DNA from 2 places in the Amycolatopsis carbonis genome. Region 1 is predicted to be linked to the other one. Evidence: predicted binding sites of a transcription regulator. Region 1 holds the regulator's gene; the other holds the start of a gene.
The links. Region 1 encodes HspR, which represses chaperone genes until heat shock. Its sites were predicted from a motif close to ANNTTGAGTNNNNNNNACTCAANNT; they were not measured.
Positions count from the first base shown of each region.

Region 2: lon (endopeptidase La) is a predicted target of HspR. The motif match lies at 4,797-4,821, and genes of this name have one in related genera.

Region 1 is NZ_CP127294.1:1,845,611-1,853,037, reverse strand. It holds gene QRX50_RS09155 (MFS transporter) at 1-389, opposite strand, end outside; gene QRX50_RS09150 (MarR family winged helix-turn-helix transcriptional regulator) at 427-912, opposite strand; gene QRX50_RS09145 (globin domain-containing protein) at 1,290-2,465, shown strand; gene QRX50_RS09140 (globin domain-containing protein) at 2,718-3,890, shown strand; gene QRX50_RS09135 (dienelactone hydrolase family protein) at 3,902-4,609, shown strand; gene QRX50_RS09130 (heat shock protein transcriptional repressor HspR) at 4,808-5,242, opposite strand; gene dnaJ (molecular chaperone DnaJ) at 5,248-6,426, opposite strand; gene grpE (nucleotide exchange factor GrpE) at 6,460-7,155, opposite strand; gene dnaK (molecular chaperone DnaK) at 7,152-7,427, opposite strand, start outside.
Region 2 is NZ_CP127294.1:907,098-914,524, forward strand. It holds gene QRX50_RS04455 (putative bifunctional diguanylate cyclase/phosphodiesterase) at 1-276, opposite strand, end outside; gene QRX50_RS04460 (GNAT family N-acetyltransferase) at 529-1,467, shown strand; gene QRX50_RS04465 (MFS transporter) at 1,783-2,148, shown strand; gene QRX50_RS04470 (SAM-dependent methyltransferase) at 2,181-3,029, shown strand; gene QRX50_RS04475 (SAM-dependent methyltransferase) at 3,026-3,862, shown strand; gene lon (endopeptidase La) at 4,836-7,238, shown strand; gene QRX50_RS04485 (MSMEG_0570 family nitrogen starvation response protein) at 7,284-7,427, opposite strand, start outside.

The DNA of each region.
Region 1 (7,427 bases):
CGGTCGCGCGGGGCGATCATCGCGGCGATCACGACCTGGATCAGCGCCTGCAGGCCACCGAGGCCCACACCCTGCAGCGCGCGGAACGCGATGAGCTCCGGCATCGACTGAGAGATGCCGCCCAGCGCCGAGCCGATCGTGAAGATCACGATGGCGACCTGGTACAGCAGCTTCTTGCTGAACAGGTCGGAGAGCTTGCCCCAGATCGGGGTGGTCGCGGTCGAGGTCAGCAGCGTCGCGGTGACCACCCACGTGTACTGGCTCTGCGAGCCGTGCAGATCGGCAAGGATGGTCGGCAGCGCGTTGGACACGATCGTCGACGACAGCATCGCCACGAGCAGGGCGAGCAGCAGGCCCGAGAAGGCCTTCATGATCTGCCGGTGGCTCATCTGCTCGCCGGCGAGGACGGTACTCACTTGCGTTTGGTCACTTCCCGACTTCCGCTTGGTCCACGGCGCACTCAGGGGGCCCGAGCACGGTGCGGAGACCGTTGTTCAAATCCGCGAGCCGGGTCGTCAGGTCGGCGATCCGCTCTTCGTCCCAACCACCGAGGGCCTTCTCGAAGAAGGCGATGTAGCGATCCCGCCACTTCTCGACCTCGGCGAGCCCCTTCTCGGAGATGCTGATCAGCGACGCGCGCCCGTCCTCCGGGGCGGGGCGGCGGTCGACCAGGCCGGCGGCCTGCAGCTGCGAGATCTGGCGGCTGACCACCGAGAGGTCCACGAGCTTGCGCTTGGCCAGCTCGGAGGGCCGGGCTTCACCGTGCTTCGCGAGGTCCGACAGCAACATCCCGGCGGCCGGGTGGAGGCCGGGTTCGGCTTCCCAGGCCTGCATGATCCACAGGTGCTGCAGCTGCGAAGCGGACCGGAGCTCGCGCATCAGTTCGACCCTGACGTCGTCGGCAGAGCTCATGGACTTTCCTCCCGGGCCGGACACTGTTCGAGCGCCCACTTGGTTGTGCCATACAAGTTTATGTCCTGATGGTTGCGTAGGGCAACTATCTAACCGGTGATATACCCCACGCGGCGTTCAGTAATCGGTAACCCGACCGGAGCAACGTTGCTGGCAAAGGGCCGCAGGGCGGCTACTCTGCGGACGAGCCGCAGTCAGGGGACGCGACGACAGCGTCTGCGAAGACTATTGAGGGGAACGAGGTGGGACAGTGGTGAATTCCCTCGGCACCGACCACAGAGGTCGGCCTGAGCCGGAGTGCCGCCACGGGTCCACCACCCGCCCGTGATCGCTCCACCCGCGTCCCCGAACCGCCCCCGACCTGCGAACGACACTCGATGACAGCCGATTCGATCAGCCCGATCCCCCGCTCGGCGGCGCCCCGCGAGACGCCTGCCGCCGTCGCCGCGATGGTGCGGCTGATCCGTGACACCTGGGCGATGTCCGAGCCCTTCATCCCGGAGATCTCGCAGTTCTTCTACGGGATGCTGTTCACGCTCGCCCCGGTCACGCGCGACTTCTTCCCCATCAACATGGAAGTGCAGCGCGGGCGGCTCGTGCGCGCGCTGGTGCACATCGTGCAGATGGTGGACCGGCCCGACGACCTCGTGCCGTTCCTGCGGCAGCTCGGGCGCGACCACCGCAAGTTCGGCGTGATCCCGCGGCACTACGAGGCCGTGGGCACGGCGCTGCTGGCCGCGTTGAAGAACCACCTGGGGCCTGAATGGACTGTCGCCGTGGAGCGGGCGTGGGCGGAGGCGTTCACCATCGTCGCGCGCGCCATGCAGGAAGCGGCGGCCGCGGACGTGAACCCGGCGTCGTGGCACGCGACGGTCGTCGAGCACCGGCGGCTGACGTGGGACCTGGCGCTGGTGCGGCTGCTGCCGGAGCAGCCCGTGCCGTACCTGCCGGGGCAGTACATGAGCGTGGAGGTACCGCAACGGCCGCGGCTGTGGCGCTACCTCTCGCCGGCCAACGCGCCGCGCGAAGACGGCGGCATCGAGTTCCACGTGCGTGCCGTCGACGGCGGCTGGGTCTCGCGCGCGATCGTGAGCCACACGCAGCCCGGCGACGTCTGGCGGCTCGGTCCGCCGCTGGGACGCATGGCCGTGGACCGTGAACGGTCCCGTGGCGTCGTGATGGTCGCGGGCGGAACCGGTGTCGCGCCGCTGCGCTCGATCCTCGACCACCTGGCGATGTGGGGCGACAACCCCAAGACGCGCCTGTTCTACGGCGGGCCGGCGCGAGAGGACCTCTACGACCTCGAGGAGCTGCGCGCGCTGTCGTCCACGAACCCGTGGCTGACCGTGACCCCGGTCGTCGAACGCGGCGACCACCTGCCCGGTTGCGAGCAGGGGACCTTGGCGGAAGCGGTTACGCGCTACGGCGCCTGGCCCGACCACGACATTCTCGTGTCAGGTTCTCCTTCGATGATCCGCGCGACGGTTTCCCGCATGCTGGTCGCCGGCAGCGTGCTGGGCCAGATCCAGTACGACCCGTTCACCATCGATTGATCCGCGCTGGGCGGTTATCGGCCCACGAAAAGCGTTCCCTGCCAAGGGAAACCGCGGAAGATCATTTTCACTGAGCGCCAGATCAGGTTTACCAGCCGTGTCGATAATTGCTCCGTTCGAGCGGGAACGGCGTTAACTACACCCGTTTTTCTCCAGTGGCGCCTACAGTCGGGATTCCTCGGGGGCGGCACGCGTACGCAAAGCCGCGTGAAGACTGAAACTGCTTGGCATGACTGGAGAAAACCGTTCCCGATGAGTGCTGAATCCGTGAAGATCGACCTTGCTCCCGCGGCGTTGCGCAGACCGCTGCCCGGTTCCGAGACCGCGCGGGTGATCCGCGAGAGTTTCGCACTGGTGGAGCCGAAAGCCGAGGAGCTGGCGCAGTACTTCTACGGGGCGCTGTTCGTGATCGCGCCGGATGCCCGCGATCTGTTCCCGGTGACGATGGCCACACAACGGAGCAGATTGTTGCGGGCGCTCGTGTACGTGGTGCAGATGGTGGACCGGCCCGACGAACTCACCACGTTCCTCGGCCAACTGGGCCGCGACCACCGGAAGTTCGACGTGGTGACGCGCCACTACGACGCCGTCGGAACCGCGTTGATCAGCGCGATGAAACGATTTCTCGGCAAAGCATGGACGCCCGAGGTGGAAACGGCGTGGACGTCGGCGTACCAGTTGATCTCCGAGACGATGCGCAAAGCCGCGGCGGAGGAGACAGGGCCCGCGTCGTGGAGCGGGACGGTGCTGGAGCACCGGAAACTCTCGGCCGACGTCGCGTTGGTGCGGGTGCGCACGGAGCAGCTGCTGCCGTATCGCTCCGGCGGCTACGTGAGCGTCGAGGTGCCGCAGCGGCCGCGGCTGTGGCGGTACCTGTCCATGGCGACGGCACCGCGCGACGACGGCTTGCTCACCTTCCACGTGCGCGCGGTGGTGGGCGGCTGGGTCTCACGGGCGATCGTGAACCACACGCACGCCGGCGACGTCTGGCGGCTGGGGCCTTCGCTGGGCGCGCTGTCCGTCGTGCCGACCGCCGACCAGCGGCCGCTGCTCATGATCGCGGGTGGCACCGGTGTCGCGCCGCTGATGGCGATCCTCGACGACTTGTCCCGCTGGAAGCGCAACCCGCCCGTGCACCTGTTCTTCGGCGGCCGCAAGCCGGGTGACCTGTACGCGCTCGACGAGCTGCGCCGCCTGGCCATCACCTCGCCGTGGCTCACGGTCACCCCGGTGACCGAGGAAGGCGCGGTCCCCGGCGGCGACCGGGGCACTCTGGCCACCGCGGTGACGCAGCGTGGCGCCTGGAAGGACCACGAGGTCCTCGTGGCGGGCTCGCCGGACATGATCCGCGGCACGATCGCGAAGCTGCTCGCCGCGGGCGTGGACCTCGAGCGGATCCGGTATGACCCGTTCACTTTGGACTAGTGTGCGGGTCCATGGAGATCACGATCCCCACCCCGGCCGGTGACATCGACGGTTACCTGGCAACGCCGACCGGCCCCGGCCCCTTTCCGGCCGTCGTGATCGTCCACGACGCCATCGGCCTGTCCAACGACGCGCGCGAGATCACCGACCGGTTCGCCTCCGAGGGATACCTGGCGCTCAGCCCCAACCTGTACTCGCGCGGCGGCAGGTTCCGCTGCGTGCGGCAGGTGTTCAAGGACATGTTCGCGCGCAGCGGCCGCGCTTTCGACGACATCGAGGCTTCGCGGGTCCTGCTCTCCGCCCGTGAGGATTGCAGCGGCAAGATCGGCATCGCGGGCTACTGCATGGGCGGCGGCTTCGCGCTCGTGGCGGCTTCGCGATCGTTCGACGTGTCGGCCCCCTACTACGGCCAGCTCCCGCGCGACTTGTCCGTCCTGGACGATGCCTGCCCGGTGGTCGCCAGCTTCGGCCGCCGCGACCCGTCTTTGCGCGGCGCCGCCACGAAGCTCTCGGCGGCCCTGACGGAATGCAACGTGCCACACGACGTGAAGGAGTACCCGGACGCGGGGCACAGCTTCGCGAACAAGATGGGCCCGGCGCCGGTGCAGGCGTTTGCGAAGGTGGTGGGGTTCGGGTACCACGAGCCTTCGGATCGGGATGCCTGGCAGCGGGTGATGACGTTCTTCGGGGAGTATCTGAAGACGCCTTCGAAAGGCTGACGCTGCTTCGCTACTTCACCGCGAGCGCCAACGGTCCACTCGAATCCACACCCCGGCGAGGGGACCACTCGCGCCGCAGACCGCGCGCGACGGGACCGCTCGCGCTGCAGACAGCGCGCGAAAGGACCACCCACGCCAGAACGCGAAACAGCCCCTCCGCCACCGACCCGGCGGCAAAGGGGCTGTCCCACAAGAACCTCAGCGGCGCTTGGGCTTCCACACCACCAGAGACGTCTGCTGCCGCATCGGCACCAGGTCCTTTCGGTACGAAGCGTGCACCGCCGCAGCGGCTTGTTCGGCGGCGGCGTACGCGGACGCCAGTTCCTCGGTCAGCTCGTGTACCCGCGCCCGCAGGGCGTCGACCTGGTTTTCCAGCTCGATGATCCGCTTGACGCCCGCCAGGTTGACGCCGTCCTCCTGCGAGAGGCGCTGGACCTCGCGCAGCAGGGCGATGTCGCGCATGGAGTAGCGGCGGCCACCGCCGGAGGTGCGGCCCGGGGAGACCAGGCCCTGGCGGTCGTAGGAGCGCAGGGTTTGCGCGTGGAGGCCCGAGAGCTGGGCTGCCACGGAGATCACGAACACGGGGGTGTCCTCGTCCGCGCCGTGCGGGAGCCCCGGGATTCCGCCGAACATGACCCTCACCTGCCTTCGAGCATCTCGGTCACCTCAGGCCGCGGGTCGTGGCCCTTCATCGCCTCCGCGTAGGCCTCGAGGGCCTCGCGCGCCTTGTCGTCCAGTTTCGCGGGGACCGACGCCTGCAGGGTCACGAGCAGATCACCCTGTGAACCGTCCCGCTTCTGAATGCCCTTTCCGCGCACGCGCAACACTCGGCCACTCGCGGTCCCCGCGGGCACCTTCAGCGACACCTTGCCCTCGAGCGTCGGCACCGTGATCGTGGTGCCCAGCGCGAGCTCGGTGAAGTCGACCGGCACGGTCAACGTCAAATCCAGGTCCTTGCGCCCGAACAGCTTGTGCGGCGCCACGTGCACGCGCACGTACAGGTCACCGGCCTGCGCGCCACCGCGGCCGGGCTCGCCCTGGCCCGCCAGCCGGATCCGCTGGTCGTCGTCGACGCCCGGCGGGATGCGCACGGTCAGCGTGCGGGTGCGGGTGCTGATGCCCTCGCCGCCGCATTCGGGGCACGGGTCGTCGATGATCTGGCCGCGGCCGCGGCAGTCGCGGCACGGCTCGGAGAACGCGAACGCACCCTGGCTGCGGCTGACGAGACCCGAACCGCCACACGTCGGGCACTGGCGCGGCGACGTGCCCGGCTTCGCGCCGTTGCCGCCGCACGTCGAACACGTCGCGGGGCTCGACAGCCGCAGCGGCAGGGTCGCGCCCTTGACCGCCTCGGTGAAGTCGATCCGCACATCGGTCTCGACGTCGGCACCGCGCTGCGGCCGGTTGGCCGTGGCGGCCCCGCCGGCCCGGCCCTGTCGGCCGAAGATGCCGCCAAGGATGTCGCCGAGCCCGCCGAAACCGCCCTGCTGGGCAGCGCCGGCCTGGCCGAAGATGTCGCCCATGTCGAAGCCGCCCGCGCCGCCGGCACCGCCCGGGAACCCGCCGCCGAAGCCGCCGGAGCCGAAGAGGCGCTGGGCCTCGTCGTACTCCTTGCGCTTGGCCGCGTCGGACAGCACGCCGTAGGCCTCGGACACGGCCTTGAACTTGTTCTCGGCCGCGGTGTTGCCCGCGTTGGCGTCCGGGTGGTTCTCCTTGGCCAGCTTGCGATAGGCCTTCTTGATCTCGTCCGCAGTGGCGTCGGAGGAGACACCCAGCTCTTTGTAGAAGTCCTTGCCCATCCACTCCCGAGCACTCATCGGGTGCCTCCTCCTTTCGCTACGAAACGGTTGTTACTGCTGGTTCGGCTCATCGATCGACCCGTCCAGCGGCAGCTCGCCGCCGACGGGCGGGTCGACCGGTGCCGCGGCCGGCTCGTGGTCGGTGACCCCGACCAGCGCCGCCCGCAGGACCCGGTCGCCGAAGCGGTAACCGCGGCGCATGACCACGGTGACCGTCGGACCCGCCACGTCCGGCGAGGTGTTGTGCTGCACGGCCTCGTGCACGCTCGGGTCGAAGGCTTCGCCCTCGGCGCCGAACGACTCGAGACCGGCTCGCTGCAAGCCGCTCACCAGCTTGTCGCCGACCGCCTTGAACGCACCGGTGAGATCACCGTGCTGCTCGGCCCGCTCGAGGTCGTCGAGCAGGGGGAGCAGGTCGCCGACCACCGACGCCTTCGCCTGCAGCACCACGCCCTCGCGGTCGCGGTCCACACGTTTGCGGTAGTTGGCGTACTCCGCCTGCAGTCGCTGCAGGTCGGCTGTGCGCTCGGCCAGCTGCTTCTCGACGTCGGACGCGACCGTGACCGCGTCGTCCACCGAGTCGCCGAGCGAGGGGCCCGCGTGCTGCGCGGGCGCCTCGTCGACCCTGACTTCTTCCGGGGCAGGAGGACGGACCTCACCGGTCTGCGGGTCGACCCGCCGCCGGTCACGCACGACCACCGGTTCCTCGGGGCCCCGGCCCTCGGCTTCGGAGTGTCGTGGGGTCACTTCTTCTCGTCCTCTTCCACGATCTCGGCGTCGACCACGTCATCGGCCTTGTCCTGCGCCGCGTTCGCGGCGTTCGGGTCGCTCGTCGCGCCGCCCTCTGCGCCCTGGTTGGCATACAGCGCGGTGCCCAGCTCCTGCGAAGCCGTGTTCAGCTTCTCGATGGACTCGCGGATCTTGGCCGAGTCGGTGCCCTTCAGCGCCTCGTTGGCCTCGTCGATGGCGGTCTTGACCTTGCCCTTGAGGTCCTCGGGGAGCTTGTCCTCGTTGTCCTT
Region 2 (7,427 bases), 940 kb from region 1:
GCCGCTTCGGACGTCGACGTTGATGCCCAGCTGTTCGGCGAGCAGGAACGCGAGCGCCAGCACTGGTCCGATCCACCAGAGCTTGGCAGAGCCGTGAAAAGGTAACCAGGAACCGACCGCGAACGCGGTGATCAGACCCAGGCCGAGGACGGCGAAGGTGTATATGCGGAACCGGCGTTCGTCCGTGCGGGCCTCGGTGAAGGTCCCGGAAACGGCGCCCCCCTTGGCCTGTTTCGCCGCTGGGGCGGCATCAGGCCTGCCGTTGCTGTCCGGCATCCGACCTTCCTTCCCGGCTGCCCACCGGTCGCGCTCGTCAGTGACGTCAGGTGTGGACAAGGGCCATACCGTACCCCGGAGGGCGTACCCGTGTCCCTTTCGAGACAGTAGGAGATCACCCCAGGGTTAACAATGGGCTTGTGGCGCTGACCTGCGTGGACCAAGGAGTGAAACTCCCCGTTCGTGCCTGATTCGGCGGCCCAGGGTGTGTTCAGGGGTTCTGCCGAGTCCAGCGGGGCGACAATGAAAGACATGCACAACGACGTGACAGCCACCGGGCACGCGGCGCGGATCGCCACGGTGGACGCGCTGCTCCCCGCGCCCCTCCCCTTCGAAGTCCACGACGACGCCACCCTCCTGTCGGCGCAGGTCGGCGACACGACGGCCGCCGGTCTGGCCACCAGCACCGAGCTCGGCCCCGACAGCTCCCAGTCCATCTGGCGCGCCCTGACCGAGCACCGGCTCGAGGTCCAGCTTGCCGGTCCGGACCCCGCCGCCGGCCTCGACGCGTTGCTCACTCGATGGGATGAACACCTGTCGACCATCGCCCGTCCGGGGGATCCCGAGTGCTCGGCCGTGGTCTCCCGGCCCAGCCGGGACACCGCCGGCGTGACCGAAATGCTGCGCCACGGCTTCGCCCCCGTCGGCGTGATCGCCGTCCGCCCGGCCCAGCGCATGGCCGCCTCGGGCCCCACGACGACCCCCGGCGTCTGCATCCGCCACGCCACGCCGGACGACCTCGAAACCGCCGTGCACCTCATGCTCGAACTCCAGCGCTACGACGCGCAGTTCGGCCGCGTGACGGTGCGGCCGGGCATCGACGAGCTCGTGGGCAAGGAGCTCCTGCGGTTGCTGGAGCGCCCGGAGCCGCAGGTGTGGATCGCCGAGCTGTACGGGCAGGCGCTCGGCCTGGCCGTGCTGCAGATGCCCGACGAGACGGCCTGGATCCAGCACCGCGTGGCGGCTTCGCGGATCGGGTACCTGTCTTCGCTGGCCGTCGCGGAGGCCGCGCGGTCGGCGGGTGTGGGTACGGCGCTGGCGGCCCACGCGCACCAGGTGTTCGACGAGGCCGGTGCGGATGTCGTGCTGCTGCACACGGCGGTGCTGAACCCGCGGTCGACGCCGTTTTGGTACGCGCAGGGGTATCGGCCGCTGTGGACGGGGTGGCAGCGGAGGCCTGCGGTCCGCTAGCTCAGCTGGCCCATGGCGTGGTGGTGGACGAGTGGGAGGAAGAGCTCGTCCACCGGGCTGCGGAGGCTTTCGGCATCAGGCGCAGGTGGTCACGCAGCCAAGGGCCCCAGTTGTCCACAAGTCGGTTTGGCTGTGGACAACTCGATCTTCAGCCAGGATTCGAGCCAGGGTGGCGGCAAAGGCACCGATCGAGCAACGACCGAGCCTGCCGCCCAGTGGGCTGCGGGATCACGCCGATCGCGGCAACGCGGAGCTGCGGGATGATCCTCGCGCTGCAGGGTGTGGGATCGCTGCTGACGCGGTGGGTCGGCGCAGTTGTGGACCGCGTCGGCGCGCGTGATCGCGGTTGCCGGGATCGCCGGTTGTGCGGCCGCGACGGTGCCCGTCGTGTTCGCCGGGGCGTCGATGAGCTTCGTGGTGCGCGGCAGGGCGTTGAGCGTGGCCGACATCGCGATCACGCCGGCGTTCACGTGGCTGCCCCGGGAGGACGTGCCGTCGGGATCGGCCGTGGTGCGGCTGGTGCACCAGCTCGGCGGTTCGGCCGGCACGGCGGTGCTCGCGTCGATCGCCGCCTCGGGTGCGTTCCGCCCGGCGTTCCTGCTGAGTGGGGTGCTCGCGTTCGTCGCGCTCTTCCCCGCGTTCTTCCTCGGCCGTCGGAAGATCGTCGCCGCTGCTCGCTAGGCTTGGCCTTCGGCGACGAGGGGAGTTCCGACGTGAGCGAGCAGCCGGCGTCCGCACCGAAGGCGCCCGAGGGCGTGGACACCGAGAAGCCCTCGGCGGCGCGGATCTACGACTGGTACCTCGGCGGCACGCAGAACTGGGCCGTCGACCGCGAGTTCGGCCGGCGCGTGGAGCAGCAGTGGCCGCTGGTGCGGCCGGGCGCGAAGCAGAACCGCGAGTTCATGAACCGCACGGTGCGCGCCGCGCTGAAGGCGGGGATCCGGCAGTTCATCGACCTCGGCTCGGGGGTGCCGACGGCCGGCAACGTCCACGAGGTCATCGAGGCCGAACTGGACGACGACGACCGCGCGACCGTGTTGTACGTGGACTACGAGCCCGTGGCCGTGGCCCACGCGACGCTGATCCTCGAAGAGGAGGCCGCCACCGACTGGGCCGGCATCCTGCAGGCCGACATGCGCGACCCCAAGTCGGTGCTGCACTCGCCGACCACCCGCGAGTTCATCGACTTCGGCAAGCCCGTGTGCCTGCTGATGATGGCGGTGCTGCACTTCGTCGGCCCGGACGACGACCCCGAGGGCCTCGTCAAGGTCTACCGCGACGCGCTCGCGCCGGGCAGCTGGCTGTCGATCTCGCAGATGAGCGAGGGCGACGGCGACGGCCCGGCACTCGAAGGCCTGCGTTGGTTCGTGGAGCAGTACCGCAAGACCAGCAACCCCGTCTGGATGCGCGATCGCGACGACATCGTGCCGTTCTTCGGTGGCTGGCCGTTGCTGGAGCCGGGGATCGTGCACCTGCCGGACTGGCGGCCGGAGCGGGAGCTGAACGCGGTGGAGGCCGAGGCCAGACCGTTCGCGTGGTGCGGGGTCGCGGAGAAGCCGTGACCGCGCCGGACGCGCCGGCCGGGGTGGACGTCGAGAAGCCGTCGGCCGCGCGTGTCTACGACTGGTACCTCGGTGGTTCGCAGAACTGGGCCGTCGACCGCGAGTTCGGCCGGCGCGTGGAGAAGGTGTGGCCGCTGATCCGGCCCATCTCGCGGCAGAACCGGGCGTTCATGAACCGCGTGGTGCGCGCCGCGCTCGACGCCGGGATCCGGCAGTTCGTGGACCTCGGCTCGGGTGTGCCGACGGCGGGGAACGTCCACGAGATCGTGCGCGAGCGGCTGCCGGCCGACGAGCGCGCGTCCGTCGTGTACGTGGACTACGAGCCGGTGGCCGCCGCGCACTCGCGCGTGATCCTCGAACGCGAGCACGCGAGCGACTGGGCCGGCCTCGTGCAGCGCGACATCCGCGACCCGAAGGCGCTGTTCGCCGACGAGACCACGCGACGGCTGGTGGACTGGTCCGAGCCCGTGTGCCTGCTGATGATCACCGTGCTGCACTTCATCGGCCCCGACGACGACCCCGACGGGCTCATGGCGACCTACCGCGCGAAGCTCGCCCCCGGCTCGTGGCTGGCCGTGACGCACGGCACGTGCCGCGACGACGCGCCGCCGGACCGCGCTGCCGAAGTGAAGTCCTTCATCGACGCCTACCGCGACACGTCCAACCCCGCCTACCTGCGCTCGGACGCCGAGATCCGGCCGTGGTTCGGCGGCTGGCCCCTGCTGGATCCGGGCCTGTCCGCACTGCCGGACTGGCGGCCGGACCGGCCGGTGTCGGCGCTGGAGGCGGAGACGCGGCCGTTCGCGTGGTGCGGGGTGGCGGAGAAGCCGTGACCGGGCCCACGTACCCCTGACCTGCGCAGGTGCCGTCGCCGTGGGGCCGGGCGCGACGAACCCGGCTTCGACGGGGGCTGGCCTGCGGTTGCATCGGCACCACCGGATCCCACCCGGCTGCCAACAGGGGCCGGTCGTGGGCCAGGGCATCGCCGGGTTACGGGGTCCCACGCTTCCGCCTCGCTGATGCGACGTCGGTACGTCTTGAGCCATTCCGTCGCCGTGCTCGCACACTCGGGATCCCCGGATTCGATCGCGAGCCGGAACGCCGAGATGACCTCCTCACGTGGTTGTGAGGTTCCCCAGAGCATCAACGCGAGACCGAGCGCCGCGTTCGGGGCCAGGTCTCGGCCGCCCGAGCGAATCGTTTCCTCGAAGGCGCCGCGAGCGGCGCTTATCCCGGGGAGGCTCGAGTACCGCGCGCCGATCAGGTCACCGATGTGGACACACGCCTGGCCGACGGCGGCCGATTCGGCCGTGGCCGCCAGCCGCACCGCGTCGCGGAACGCCTCGTGCGAGCGCGACCCGACCCGACCCGACCCGACCTGCCCCGACCTGACGTGCAGTACCCACAGGTGCAGCGCCGCCTTGAGCCCGTCATGAGTGTCAGAGGAGTCCACGACAAGCTGGAAAGCAACGTTCGCACCGCGCACATCACCTGCCGCCGCCCGAAGCCGGCCCAGTTCAGTCAGTTCCCGGGTCTCACGCAGCCGTGCGAGCCAGAGTCGCATAACCATCATGGGGTCAAGAACTACTACCGGGTTCGCGGGACAGGTCCCATCGTGGCCTCAACCGGACACGCTGCCCGCCACCAGCACGGACCGCGCTGGGGGGGTCGCACAGCCGCCGTGACCGGGCCCACGTACCCCTGACCTGCGCAGATGCCTGATCGCTGCCAGCGAACACTCCTCGGGAAACAAACCCGCCCCACAGATAGTTGAGCAAGGCAGACTCAACTAATCGAGGAGTGCACATGTCAGATCCCCGCCTCCTGCCCGTTCTCCCGCTCGATGACGACGTCGTGCTGCCGGGCATGGTGGTCCCGCTCGACCTCACCGACGCCGAGACCCGGGGCGCAGTGGAGTCCGCTCAGGCCAAGACGCCCGCGACGGCGTCGTTCCCCGGCATCCGCTCCGGCGCGGCCACCAAGGCCGAAGTGCTGATCGTCCCCCGCATCCACGGCGAGTACGCCGAGATGGGCACGGTCGCCACCGTCGAGCGCATCGGCCGGGTTCCCGGCGGCAAGGCCGCCGTTCTGCTGCGCGGCACCGGCCGCGCCGTGGTGGGCCGCATCGCGGACGGTCCCGGCGCCGCGCGCTGGGTCCACGCCGACGAGGCCACCGAGTTCACCGACGACCGCTCCACGCAGCTCGCGTCGGAGTACAAGGCCGTGGTCATCTCGCTGCTCCAGCAGCGTGGTGGCTGGCAGATGATCGACGCTGTCCAGCAGGTCGAAGAGCCCTCCGCGATCGCGGACTTGTCGGGCAACGCGCCGTACCTGGCCACGGAGCAGAAGATCGAGCTGCTCACCACGCTCGACGTGAGCAAGCGGCTCGAGAGGGCCATGGAGTGGAGCAAGGAGTACCTCGCCGAGCTCGAAGTGACCGACACCATCCGCAAGGACGTCCAGGAGGGCATGGACAAGCAGCAGAAGGAATTCCTGCTGCGCCGCCAGCTCGAGGCGATCCGCAAGGAGCTCGGTGAGCTCGACGGCACCGCCGAGGACGACGACTACCGCGCCCGCGTCGAGGCCGCCGACCTGCCCGACAACGTGAAGAAGGCCGCGCTGGCCGAGGTCGACAAGCTGGAGCGCACCTCCGAGCAGTCGCCCGAGGGCGGCTGGATCCGGACCTGGCTCGACACCGTCCTGGAGCTGCCCTGGAACGAGCGCACCGAGGACGTCTACGACATCGCCGCCGCGCGCGCCGTGCTCGACGCGGACCACGCGGGCCTCGACGACGTCAAGGAACGCATCATCGAGTACTTGGCCGTGCGCAAGCGCCGCGCGGAGTCGGGGCTCGGCCCGGTCGGCGGACGCCGTTCGGGTGCCGTGCTCGCCCTCGCGGGCCCTCCCGGGGTCGGCAAGACGTCGCTGGGCGAGTCCGTGGCGAAGGCCATGGGACGCAAGTTCGTGCGCGTCGCCCTCGGTGGCATCCGGGACGAGGCGGAGATCCGCGGGCACCGGCGTACGTACGTCGGCGCGCTGCCGGGCCGCATCGTGCGGGCCATCAAGGAGGCCGGCTCGATGAACCCGGTCGTGCTGCTCGACGAGATCGACAAGGTCGGCGCCGACTACCGCGGCGACCCGACGGCCGCCCTGCTGGAGGTGCTGGACCCGGAGCAGAACCACACGTTCCGTGACCACTACCTCGAGGTGGAGCTCGACCTGTCCGACGTCGTGTTCCTCGCGACGGCCAACGCGCTGGAGACCATCCCCGGCCCGCTGCTCGACCGCATGGAGCTCGTCACCCTCGACGGCTACACCGAGCACGAGAAGGTGACGATCGCCCGTGACCACCTGCTCCCGCGCGAGCTGGAGCGCGCCGGCCTCACGACCGGCGACGTGGTGATCACCGACGCGGCGTTCAGCCGGATCGCCGCCGAGTACACCCGCGAGGCGGGCGTGCGCGACGTGAACCGGACGATCGCCAAGCTGCTGAGGAAGATCGCGACGAAGGTGGCTCTGGACGAGGCCGCGCTGCCGGTTTCCCTGGACGCGGCCGACCTGGAGACCTACCTGGGCCGCCCGCGCCACGTGCCGGAGTCCTCGCTGCCGACCTCGACCCAGCGCACGTCCATTCCGGGCGTCGCAACGGGTCTGGCCGTGACCGGCGCCGGCGGTGACGTGCTCTACATCGAGGCGTCGCTGGCCGACCCGGAGAGCGGCTCGACGGGCCTTCAGCTCACCGGCCAGCTCGGCGAAGTGATGAAGGAGTCGGTGCAGATCGCGCTCTCGTACCTGCGCTCGCACGGCGCGGAGCTCGAACTGCCCGTCAGCGATCTGAAGGACCGCGGCATCCACGTCCACGTCCCCGCGGGCGCGGTGCCGAAGGACGGCCCCTCGGCCGGCGTCACCATGACGACGGCTCTGGCCTCGCTGCTGTCCGGCCGCGTGGTTCGCGCGGACGTGGCGATGACCGGCGAGGTCTCGTTGACCGGCCGCGTGCTGCCGATCGGTGGCGTGAAGCAGAAGCTGCTCGCCGCCCACCGGGCCGGGATGAAGACGGTGATCATCCCGCAGCGCAACGAGCCGGACCTGGACGACGTGCCGGCGGAGGTGCTGTCGCAGCTGGATGTGCACGCTGTGGCGAACGTCCGTGAGGTGCTGGAGCTGGCGTTGACGCCTGCTTCTTCGGAGGTTCCGCAGGCTGCGTGAGTGGTTGCGTGACTGGCCCCCGTTTCCGTTGGGAACGGGGGCTTTTCACTGTTCGAAGCCCTCCACGACCACTTGTTCTTCTCGGCCTCGGAAAGCTCCCGCTCGCCGCTCGATGTCGGCGAGCTGCGCCGCCGCCCGTAAGCACGGGAAGCCGAACCGCGCGAGCACCCGCTCCGACGCGAGCGTCAA